DNA from 2 places in the Streptomyces sp. CA-135486 genome. Region 1 is predicted to be linked to the other one. Evidence: riboswitches for the same ligand, from Rfam matches in the RefSeq annotation. Region 1 holds a riboswitch; the other holds the start of a gene.

Region 1 (5,823 bases):
TTTCGCAGATTCCGTCCCGGATCATGTGGGTCGTCACTAGTCTGGGCCTCTCGCTGGGCCCAATTGGGGGGTGCCCGGCCTGAAATCGAGGAACGCTCATGCTCCGCACCCGCACCATGGCCGCTGCCGCTGCCGCGGCATCGGCCGCCGGTCTCGCCCTGCTGCCCATGCCGGCACAGGCCGCGGCCGGCTCCGTTCATCTGTACAAGATCTACTACGACAGCCCGGGTTCGGACCGGGGCTCGAACGCGAGCCTCAACGCCGAATATGTGCAGATACGCAACACCACCTCGACGGCCGTCAGCCTGAAGGGCTGGACGCTCGTCGACGCGTCGAACCACAGGTACGTCTTCGGCGCATACACGCTGGGCAGAGGGAAGACGGTGACGGTGCACACGGGCAAGGGGACGAACAACGCGGCGCATCGCTATCAGGGGCGTGCCTGGTACGTGTGGAACAACGACAAGGACACGGCCACGCTGAGGAAGTCGACGGGCGCCAGGGTCGACACCTGCTCGTACAACTCCACCAGGGCCGACTACAAATTGTGCTGACCGCCTGACCTCCGCCCCCGCTGCCTGGGCAGCGGGGGCGTTGTCATGCCACGGCGCCGGTGGTGCAGCCGGCGCACGTTCGCCCTCAGCGAGCATCCGTTCCTGCATCCGGCCATTGATCTGTACGTCCTGTACATTTTTTACAGGCCAGCGCACGAGGAGCACGAGGAGAGGTACGTCATGAACCGCCCTGCCGCCCGCCATGTCCTGCCCGAGTTCACCGAGCGCACCAGCGCGGGATCCCGCACTCTCGACCCCTACTCGAAGCTGCTCGACGAGCGGATCATCTTCCTGGGCACCGTCGTCGACGACACCGCCGCGAACGATGTGATCGCACAGTTCCTGCATCTCGAATACGCCGCTCCCGACCGCGACATCTCCCTCTACATCAACTCCCCCGGCGGCTCGCTGAGCGCCATGTCCGCGATCTACGACACGATGCAGGTGGTCACCTGCGACGTGGCGACGACCTGCCTCGGGCAGGCCGCGTCGACCGCAGCCCTGCTGCTCGCCGCCGGCGCCCCCGGCAAGCGGATGGCACTGCCCGGCTCGCGGATCGTCGTCCAGCAGCCCGCGTTCGAGGAGCCGTTGCAGGGTCAGCCCTCCGATCTGGAGATCCAGGCCCAGGAATTGCTCCGACTGCGCGCCCAACTCGCTCGGATGCTCGTGCGCCACACCGGCCAGACCTCGCAGCGGATCGCCGCCGACCTGGAGCGCGACACGATCTTCGACGCCGTCGAGGCCAAGGCGTACGGGCTGGTGGACCATGTGCTCAAGAACCGCAAGACGTCACTGTCGTCCCGCGGTTCGAGGTGAGCGCCCGATGCTGCCTCCCGAGCTGCCTCCCGAGCTGCCGCCGCTGCCCGCGCTGACCCGCGCCGAGGGCGAGTTCATCGACAGCTACCTCGAAGTGCTCGATCTGCTGGGGCGGATCAACCCGGCGCGCGCCACGCACACCTATGGAGCGCTCCGCGCGGCACAGGCCCTGGCCGGCCGGGCCAACGCGCTCAAGGACGCCCTGACGCTGATGCATATGCGCGGCGAGAGCGAGATCCATGCGACGACGCTGGCCGAGGCGCTCAGAGCCCTCGACGGTGAACGCCGGGCGCACCGGGTGACGATGCCGCCCGCAGCGCTGAGTTGACGAATTCACCGCATCCGCCTACGGCCATCAGGGTACTGGTCACCCTCCCCCATTCGACGTAATCACTGTCTCCCGAAGCCCTACGGACAACTTGCGCACCGCGGCTACCGATTTGGCGGAATGACTTATTCCACCGCTGGTGCAAGGGTCCTCAGGCGTCCCCTGCCACCCCTCGAAACTTCCCTGTCCACCCGAACAGGTGAGTGGTGGTAAAGCTCACAAACTGCCGTTTCAGTTCGGAAATCCGGCATGAGTTGGGTCAAGATCCCTGGGACGACAAGCCCCCGCCACCGCGGCGGGGCGGTCCGGGCGGACGCCGAGTCCTGCCGCCGCTCCGGATGACTGGTCGACAGGAGTGCATCGGCAGGAGTGGAGGACCCAGCACGACGGGGCAGCCGGGAAGCCGGCAGTCCCTTGGGGTGAAGCCGCAGCCGCGGCCGGGCATCTTCGTCCGTCCGAACCCGACAGGTCACCCTTCACAGGCGGCTGACGAAGGGTTGCGCATGACTGCGCAGATTCATGTCCCGTTTCTGATGGGCCGGGCGGGCGCCGTATCGGCCCTCACCCTCGCCGCCGTCGGCGGCTCGCTGCTGGCGCCGGGAGGAGCCACAGAGGCATACGCAGCTACGACCCACGCGAGCAAGGCACTGCAGGTTGCCGCCTCGAAGAAGGGCGCGCCGTACAAGTACGGCGCCTCGGGTCCCCGCCGGTTCGACTGCTCAGGGCTGACGCTCTATTCGTACAAGAAGGCGGGCAAGAAGCTCCCACGCACGGCCCAGCAGCAGTACAACAAGACCCGCCACATCTCGGCCTCCTCCCGGCAGCAGGGAGACCTGGTCTTCTTCCACTCCGGCAGCAGCGTCTACCACGTGGGGATCTACGCCGGCCGCAACAAGATCTGGCACTCGCCGAAGACCGGATCCTGGGTGAAACTGGAGAAGATCTGGAGCAAGAAGGTCTGGTACGGCCGGGTGCGCTGACGCCCGTTGACTGATGGTGCGCCGATCGCCGCTCATCACCGGCGGTCGGCGCACGGGGACCGCACCGGAACCGCGTCCGGGTCCGGGTCCGGCGCCCGGCGCCCAGCGCCCGGCGTCAGTGCGCCGGCGGCTCCGCCAGCAGAGTCACACCGAGCGCGGTGAGCGCCCCGCCGGTGACGCCTTCCACGGCCCGTGTGGTGCGCGGCCGGCGCAGCCACTGCCCCAGGCGGTCCACCAGCAGCGCCACCGCGGGGAACCAGAGCAGAGCCAGTACGACGACGATCGTGGCGAGCAGCAGAGTCCGCGGCAGCACCGGCGCACCGTCCGGCACGAACTGCGGGAGCAGGCTGAGGAACAGGACCGGGGCCTTCGGATTGAGGACGTTCGTGAGGAACCCCTGCCGCAGACTCCGGCCCATGCCGCCGGCCGCTTCGCCCGCCGGATCCGGCACGGCGAGCGCCGGACGCAGCGCCGAGCGCACCGCCCGTACACCCAGGTAGAGCACATAGGCCCCGCCCGCGATCTGGAGCGTGCGGTACAGCACCGGGACCGCGACCAGGACGGCGGCGAGTCCCGCGACGGCCAGCGCGGTGTGCACGAGCAGCCCCCCGGCCACGCCGGCAGCGCAGGCCACGCCCGCGCGCCGGGAGGCGAGCGCATTGCGTACGACGACGGTGAAGTCCGCGCCCGGCATGGCGACCATGCCCGCGGCGACCCCGGTAAAGGCGACCAGTTGTGCGTCCATGCCGACCATCGTGGCCCGTCGCAGGCTTTAACGTGTACTTGCAACCTTCTGGGTCTGCCTAAAGCGATGCTTAAGCCTGGCAGGAGCCGGCAGGAGGGAGTGGCATGTACGACCCGACACGGCTGGCGGCCCTGGTGGCGGTCGCCGAGGCCGGTTCGATCACCCGCGCCGCCGCTCGCCTCGGCTACACCGCGCCCGCGCTCTCCCAGCAGCTGGCCAAGCTGGAGCGCGAGGCCGGCGCGGTACTGCTGGTGCGGCACCATCGCGGGGCGCGGCTGACCGCCGCGGGCGAGCTGCTGGCAGGGCGTGCCCGCCGGGTGCTGGACGAGATGGACCGGGCGCGTCATGAGCTGTCCCGGCTGTCCGAACTCTCCGGAGGGCGGCTGCGGGTCGGCACCTTCACGACCGTCGGCGTCCACCTGCTGCCCCCGGTGCTGAGCGCGTTCCGCAGGGCGCATCCCGATGTGGAACTCACCGTCGCGGAGTACGAACCACCGGCCGGGGTCCTGGCGGTCGCGGCCGGCGAGGTGGATCTGGCGCTCACGCATGCGTACGAACCGGCCGAGCCTGCGCCGCCGCCCGCCGGTGTGATCCTGGAGCCCCTGCTGGTCGAGGAGTTGGTCCTGGTGACGGCCCCCGGGCATGCGCTGGCGGGCGGCTCGGGCCGGCTGCCGGTGGCCGATCTTGCCGGGCAGCCGCTGATCAGCAGCGCTCCCTCGCACCCGCCCCGCAAAGGTGTGGAGTCAGCCCTGGCACGGGCCGGGGCAACTCCGGCCGTGGTGTGCGAGTCACCCGGCTATGCCCTGGTGTGCGCGCTGGTCAGCGCGGGGCTCGGGGTGGCGGTGGTGCCCGAGATGGTCGCCGCGATGGCCGCGACACCGCTGGGCGTACGTCAGTTGGAGTCGGCGGGGTTCCGGCGGACGATCTCGGTGGCGCACCGTGGCGAGGAGTCGGGCCCGGCGGCCGAGTCACTGCGGGCTCTGCTGCGCGGCGCGTTCGGCCGCGCGGGAAGCTGACGGCCGGGCCGAGAGGGCCGGGCCGGCCGTGCGCCCCACCCTGCGTCCTCGATCGGCGGAGCCGGGAGCGCCGCGTCGGCACCCGATCAGGCCATCGGGCTCGCTGCCGGTCCTCGACCGGCCAACGCCGTGATCAGCTCTGCACGGGCACGGTCCACGGCAGGGCGATCCAAACGGTCTTGCCGCCGTCCGCAGTCGGAGTGACGGAGAGGTGTCCCCCGCACTCCGCGGTCAGGCTGCGGATGATGACCATGCCGCGGCCGTTGTCCTGGCGGACGGCGGCAGGCAGCCGCTGCGGCCAGCGCGGGTGGCTGTCGGTCACGCCGATGCGCAGTTCCTCGTCGCGCTCCAGACGGAGGTCAACGGTGAAGGTCGGCGACTGGCCGAAGGTGTGCTGGACGGCGTTGGTGGCGAGTTCGGAGACGATCAGCCGGACGGTGTCGACGACGTCGGTCTCATCCGGCAGGCCCCATTCGGAAACGACGTGGGTGGCGTACCGCCGGGCCGCGGAGACCGAGGCGGGATCGCTCGGCAGAGTGACGGATGCTTCTTGGTGATCTGCCATGGCGAAGCTGTCCCTTTCCCACCGGGGCCGGGCTCCGACTCATAGCGGAATTGCGAGGACGGCCACGGATTGTGCTTCGCGCCAGAGTGCCACTGAACACGCCGTCGGTGGTGAGGATCCACCAGGATATGCATATATCTGTCGCTCAAAGCGGTGAACTCTGCTACGCGAGACCGTATTTGGACGCACCTCTCGCTTTGATCGACGCGGAAGGGAGCACGAGATGCGGCACGTCCCCGCGGTGCGCCGCCGCAAGCTCGGCGAGGAGCTGCGGAAGTTGCGCCTGGACGCCGGTCTCACCAGCAGGGACGCCGGCGGGCCGGCCGGCTGGCACCAGTCGAAGGTGAGCCGGATCGAGACCGGCGCCAGCGGGGTCAAGGCCGCGGATGTGACCCTGCTGCTGAATGTGTACGAAGTCGCCGACCCTCAACTGCGTGTGCTGCTCGAAACCTTGGCGGACGCGGCCGACGGCGCGGGCAGCGGCTGGTGGCACGCATACCGCGGGCTGATCCCGCCCGAGTACCGGGACTTCATTTCTCTGGAGGCCCAGGCCTGCGCGGCGCGCACGCTGGAGACCTCGGTCGTGCCCGGACTGCTGCAGACGCCGGACTACGCGCGTGCGGTGACCCGTGCGGCCCTGGAGGAGTTGTCCGCGGCGACCGTCAACTCGCTGGTGGACGTGCGGATCACGCGTCAGTCGGTGCTGTGGGGCGACAAGCCCCTGGAACTGAGCGCGGTGCTCGACGAGGCGGCGCTACGTCGCGAGGTGGGCGGCGGCCGGGTGATGCGGGAGCAACTGCGGTCGCTGGCAGAGACGGC
Region 2 (5,823 bases), 2.9 Mb from region 1:
GGAGAGCGCGAAGGCCGCCGCGATCCTGCTCCTCTTCATCTTCCGCAGACGTGACTTCACCGGGATCGTCGACGGCGTGGTGGTGGCCGGCTTCACCGCGACCGGCTTCGCCTTCACCGAGAACATCCTCTACCTGGGCAACGCCTTCGGCGAGGACCAGGAGATAGGCACATCCGGCCTCGCTTCGGTGACCGCGGCGACCTTCTTCGTACGCGTCGTCATGTCGCCGTTCGCGCATCCGCTCTTCACCGTGCTGACCGGCATCGGGTTCGGCGCCGCCGCGCTGGCCGCGCAACGCCAGAAGATACGCCGGATCGCGCTGCCGCTGCTCGGCCTCGCCCTCGCGATGTGCATGCACGCCCTGTGGAACGGCTCGTCGTCGCTCTTCGGCCCCTTCGGCTTCTACGCCGTGTACGGCGCGTTCATGGTCCCCGCCTTCGGGCTGCTGACCTGGCTGACGATCTGGACGAGGCAGCGCGAGCTGCGCACCATATCGACGGAGCTGCCCGCGTACGCCGCCGCCGGCTGGCTGATGACGGCCGAACCGCGCGCCCTGTCCTCGATGCGGGCCCGGTCGATGGCGCGCGACGTCGCCCGGCGGACGCACGGACCGGCCGCCGCGCACGCCGTTGCGGAGTACGAGCGGTTCGCGACGACTCTGGCCTTTCTGCGCCACCGGGCCCACCGCGGCGCGGCGGGCCCGGACTTCGTGGAGCGCGAGCAGGAGCTGCTGCACCACCTCTGGCAGCGCAAGCACGTCGCGGGTCCCGCGCTGACATACGCGGCGCAGGCGACGGGCCGGGTGCTCACGCCGCCGCCGTACCGCGACTACGGCGGCTACAACCCGTACCGCAATGGCTAGGCCCTGTCCGGCCGGCTGACAGCAGCCGCCGAGCGGGGCTACGCCGACGCCGCCGTCAGCTCGGCCACCTCCTCGGCCGTCAGCTCCAGCTGACGGTCTCGGACTCGCCGCCCTCGTTGCCCGGCGCCCATGCCGAGTAGGCGTCGGCGGTGTCGACGAAGTTGCCTCCGGCAGCGGCGTACGCGTCGAGCACGGCGAAGGACTGTGCCTGGTCGGCGGTCCAGCCGAAGACGTTGCCGCCGAGGGCGAGCGGGAAGACGGCGAGATCGGACGGCCCAAGCGTACGGAGAGAAGTCATGGGTTGATCAACGGCCGTACGGTGCGACCTATTCCACACCGCACCTCCCGCAGGGCCGCCGCCGCGTACGGGGGAGCGCGGCGCGCGACAGCGCCCCACGCGCCGAAGGACGCGAGGGGCGCAGAGCCGTGCGGAACGTCAGACGGTGAGGCCCTTGTCGCGCAGCCAGGTCATCGGGTCGATGCCCGTCCCGCCCGCCGTGTGGACCTCCAGGTGCAGATGCGGGCCGGTCACATTGCCGGTCGCACCCACGCGGCCGATCGTCTCGCCCGTCACCACCTTCTGGCCGGCGCTGACCGAGATCGAGGACTGGTGGGCGTACCAGATCTCCGTGCCGTCATCGAGCTCCAGCACCGTGCGGTAGCCGTAAGAGCCGGACCAGCCCGCCGACTTGACGGTGCCGCTGTGGACCGCCTTGAGCGGCGTGCCCGTCGGCGCGGCGAAGTCCAGGCCGGTGTGGTAGCCCGAGGACCACATGGAGCCGGCTTCGCCGAAGGTGGAGGTGATCGTGTACGAGGAGGTGGGCAGCGAATAGCTCGCGGCGAGCTTGGCAAGGCGCGCGGCCTCCGCCTTGGCCGCCGCGGCCTTCTCGGCCGCGAGCTTCTCCGCCTCGGCCTTGGCCTCCGCCGCGGTCTGCTGCTTCCTCGCCTCCGCCGCGGCCTTCTCGGCCGCGAGCTTCTCCGCGGCCGACTTCGCCTCGGCGTCCGCCTCCGCCTGCTGCTGCTCGGCCTGCTGGAGGATGCGGGCGCGCAGCGCCTCACCCGCGCCTGCCGCGCCATCGGCAGCGGTCTTGGAGCCCGTGTCCGAGGCGAGCGCCACCGCCGTGAGCGGGGAGGTGTTGCCGGCGTCGTCGTCCGAGGAGTCGTCGGACAGGAAGGAGCTCACGCCAGGAAGGGACTTGGCGTCGGGCAGGTTGTCCGCGATCGAGTCGGGGAGCGATATGGAGACCGGCGGCTTGCCCTGCGCGGTGGCCATGCCGCCCGCGCCGACCGCGGCGATCACGCCGACGCCGAGCACCGTGGAGCTGCGGGCGAGACCGCCGCGCTGCTTGACGACACGGTGCCGTCCGCGCACCGGACGAACGGAGTCCTCGGTGGGGTTCCATTCCTCCCACGCCCGCTCCGCCCCCTCTTCGCCGCTGAAGAAGTCGGGCCTGAAGGGTGCTTCTGGGGCAGGGGTGTTGGACGCCACTGAGGCGTACTCCTTTCCTTCCTTCTCGCCTACCGGGTTAGCTGACGGGTTCGGAGCAGGAAGGTCTCCTACGAGCGCTTCGGCCGCGGAAAAGAGCGGCAAAAGATGCCCGATTCACCCCAATTGGTGGTTCCCCGGTTCCCTTGCGGGATTCGGCGCGTGCGCACGGTGCCGTCTCTTGCGACGGCTGGGACGACCGCGCTGCGTTATCGAACGTTAATAGACGCCAGGGCCGTATTCCAAGCTGTTCCGGGTGATCGTTAACGAGTTCGTCACGGACTTAACGGGACACAAGCGGCCGGATACGGGCGACTTGATCACCTCTTCCCTCACACCCTCACCTGACGGTGATTCATCTGTTGTGCGGAGAGGTGCACTTCGACTACGCACAGTGCAGGTCCGGCGGCCGCCCTCACTGAGTCTTCGCTCGGACCACAGGCACGGTCCTGCGGCGGCCCGGCTGCCCCTTCGCGGGACGGCTGACCGCCAGCAGAGCCAGGTCGTCCGTCAAGCCGCCACCGGTATGCCGTCGTACATCGTCGACGAGCGCGTCCAGCAGCTCCTCGGGCCCGGGAAAGAGCCGGCCGTCGAGCTGCACGGCCGGGTCGTAGAAGACGCCGTCCGCGTTGCGCGCCTCGGAAAGGCCGTCCGTGTAGAGGAGCAGCGTCGCCCCGGCGGGCAGCGGAAACGAGTCCGCGCTGTCCGGCCATCCGCTCAGCTCGCCCATGCCCAGCGGCAGCGCGGCCTCGGTCGGCACAAGCGCGTGCACCTCCCCGTCGGCGTACAGCACCAGCGGTTCCGGATGGCCCCGGTTCACCACACGCACCATCTCGTCGCGGCGCGGGATCTCGGCGATCACTGCCGTGGTGAACTCCTCGAAGATCTCCAGGCTGTCCCGCCGTGTGCCCTCGCGCGCGAGGGCACGCTCCAGGCGCTTGGCGACCCCTTCGAGCGTGGCCTCCTGCTCGGCCGCCTCCCGGAACGCGCCGATCACCACGGCCACCGCCTCGACCGCCTCCATCCCCTTGCCCCGTACGTCGCCGACCACCAGGCGTACCCCGTACGGAGTGTCCTGCACGGCGAAGAGATCACCGCCGATGAAGGCGTCCGCCTGCGCCGCCTCGTACCGAGCGGCGACCTGCAGCCCGCCGATCCGTTCGGCGGGCGTGGGCAGCACGGCGCGCTGCGCGGTCTCGGCGATGACGCGGGCGGAGGCGAGGCGCTCGCCGCTGAGCCGTACGACCCGGTTGATGATGAGCGCGAGCCCGGCGACGGTGACCACGGTGAACAGCTCGGTGTTGGCCGAGACACTGTCCAGGGTGTCGTTGTACATGTGCAGACCGACCACCGCGGCGACGGCCGCGACACCCGTGAGCAGGGTGGTGAGCCAGGAGAAGAAGGGGGCCGCGATCAGCGGGGCGGCCGCGAAGAGGGGGGACGCGGTGAACTCGGACGGGGTGGAGAGATCGAAGATGACACCACCGATGATCAACAGCGTAGGCAGCGCACGGACAAAGCTGCGAGCGCTGATGCCGCCGTGCTGTCCTCGGTACCCCACGAGTGATCTCCTGCCCAGTCCGCCCAGGCTGCGGAAGGTACCGCGCCCTTCCCAGGCTGGCCGGAGCCGCGCCGCGCGGCGACTCACCGTCGGCCAACCGGGCGAAACACCGGCGGGCGGACACGACAGTGGCCCGGCACTCTCGTCGAGTGCCGGGCCACTGTTTTCAGTAGCGGGGACAGGATTTGAACCTGCGACCTCTGGGTTATGAGCCCAGCGAGCTACCGAGCTGCTCCACCCCGCGTCGGTGAACACAACCTTACGCCATTGGGAGCAAGATCAACTCCATTGTCCGAGTGGAACAGCCACGCAGCAGCTGTTCCACTCGGTGTCCGGCGTCTGATCCCGGTGCCCGGCGTCGTCGCCGGCCGGCGCGGGGGCGCCGAGCTCGATGATGAGCGGTGTGCCGGAGCCCACCGGTGCCGCATGGGCCGTCAGCGGAACAAGGGTGGCACCGACGGCGGCGGCAACGGTGAACGCGGCGGCGGAGGCAAGGCGAGTGCAACTCAAGTTCAGGCGCCCTCCACGCCCTTGCGTGACCTCTGGTCGCGGGACCGCCGCAGTGGATCGACACTGGGACGGGAGGCAGCCATGGCATACGACGAGAGACTCGCTCAGCGCGTCCGCGACCACATCGGGCCGCATCCCGGCATCGCCGAGAAGCACATGTTCGGCGGCCTGGCGTTTCTGTACCGCGGGAACATGGCCTTCGGTGTCATCGGGGACGAGCTGATCGTCCGCGTCGGGCCGGAGGCGACGGATGCCGCCCTGGCCAGGACCGGCGCACGGCTCTTCGACTTCAGCAGCCGGCCGATGCGCGGCTGGGTGACGGTCGGCGCGGCCGGGATCGCGGACGACGGCGCGCTGTGTACGTGGATCGACGAGGGCCATGCGTACGCGGGGAGCCTGCCGCCGAAGTAGCCCCTGGCAGCCCCCTCAGGGAAGCAGCCGCGCGGCGCGCATCTGGAGGTACCGGATCTCCGGCACGCTCAGGGTGCGCTGGGCCGCCAACTGATAGGCGGCGCGCGCCCCTTCCGTATCCCCCGCCTTCTCCAGCAAATGCGCGCGTACGGCATCGAGCCGATGGTGCCCCGCCAACTGCCCCTCCAGCTTGGCGACTTCGGCCAGCCCGGCCTCGGGCCCGCGCACCATCGCGACCGCCACGGCCCGCCCGAGCTCGGCCATCGGCTCGGGGGCCTGGCGTACGAGGATGTTGTACAGGGCAAGGATCTGCGGCCAGTCGGTGTCCTCGGCGTGCTTCGCCTCGTCGTGCAGCGCGGCGATCGCGGCCTGCAGCTGGTACGCACCGGCCGGCCCCTGCGACAGGGCCTCCTCGACCAGGGCCGCGCCCTCGCGGATCGCTTCCTGGTCCCAGCGGGTGCGGTCCTGCTCGTCGAGCGGGATCAGTTCGCCGTGCGGTCCGGTGCGCGCCTCGCTGCGGGCGTCGGTGAGCAGCATGAGCGCGAGCAGCCCGGTGACCGCGCCTTCGCGGGGCAGCAGACGGCGTATGGCACGGGTCAGCCGGATGGCCTCGCGGGCCAGGTCGGAGCGGTGCAGGGCAGTGCCGGAGGTTGCCGTATAGCCCTCGTTGAAGATCACGTACAGAACCTGCAGCACGGCGGCGAGCCGCTGATCACGGTCCTCGGGCCGCGGCTGCCGGAAGGGCACGCCTTTGACCTTCTGCTTCGCCCGGCTGACCCGCTGCGCCATGGTCGCCTCCGGCACCAGATGCGCACGGGCGATCTCGGCGGTCGTCAGACCGCCGACGGCCCGCAGCGTCAGCGCGATCTGCGCGGGCGGGCTCAGCTCGGGGTGGCAGCAGAGAAAGAGCAGCGTGAGCGTGTCGTCCTCGGACGGCGCGCGGCTCTCCCCCGGCGGCGGCGCGGTGAAGGCGTCCCGCGGTGTGAGCGTCGC

The links. Region 1 has a riboswitch for cyclic di-AMP ahead of ACQEVG_RS13825 (C40 family peptidase). Riboswitches for the same ligand answer to the same signal wherever they lie in the genome.
Region 2: linked by a shared signal. The riboswitch ahead of ACQEVG_RS00940 (M23 family metallopeptidase) and the one ahead of ACQEVG_RS13825 (C40 family peptidase) in region 1 are both predicted to bind cyclic di-AMP.

Annotation. Positions count from the first base shown of each region.
Region 1 covers NZ_JBNJMM010000001.1:3,050,241-3,056,063, reverse strand. The annotation lists gene ACQEVG_RS13840 (lamin tail domain-containing protein) at 99-554, shown strand; gene ACQEVG_RS13835 (ATP-dependent Clp protease proteolytic subunit) at 735-1,370, shown strand; gene ACQEVG_RS13830 (hypothetical protein) at 1,378-1,698, shown strand; cyclic di-AMP (ydaO/yuaA leader) riboswitch at 2,036-2,198, shown strand; gene ACQEVG_RS13825 (C40 family peptidase) at 2,202-2,678, shown strand; gene ACQEVG_RS13820 (LysE family translocator) at 2,794-3,423, opposite strand; gene ACQEVG_RS13815 (LysR family transcriptional regulator) at 3,528-4,439, shown strand; gene ACQEVG_RS13810 (ATP-binding protein) at 4,573-5,004, opposite strand; gene ACQEVG_RS13805 (helix-turn-helix domain-containing protein) at 5,228-5,823, shown strand, end outside.
Region 2 covers NZ_JBNJMM010000001.1:170,636-176,458, reverse strand. The annotation lists gene ACQEVG_RS00950 (PrsW family intramembrane metalloprotease) at 1-862, shown strand, start outside; partial or broken gene ACQEVG_RS00945 (aldo/keto reductase) at 954-1,160, opposite strand; gene ACQEVG_RS00940 (M23 family metallopeptidase) at 1,299-2,351, opposite strand; cyclic di-AMP (ydaO/yuaA leader) riboswitch at 2,363-2,519, opposite strand; gene ACQEVG_RS00935 (PP2C family protein-serine/threonine phosphatase) at 2,764-3,909, opposite strand; tRNA gene ACQEVG_RS00930 (tRNA-Met) at 4,080-4,153, opposite strand; gene ACQEVG_RS00925 (hypothetical protein) at 4,189-4,419, opposite strand; gene ACQEVG_RS00920 (TfoX/Sxy family protein) at 4,501-4,830, shown strand; gene ACQEVG_RS00915 (RNA polymerase sigma factor) at 4,846-5,823, opposite strand, start outside.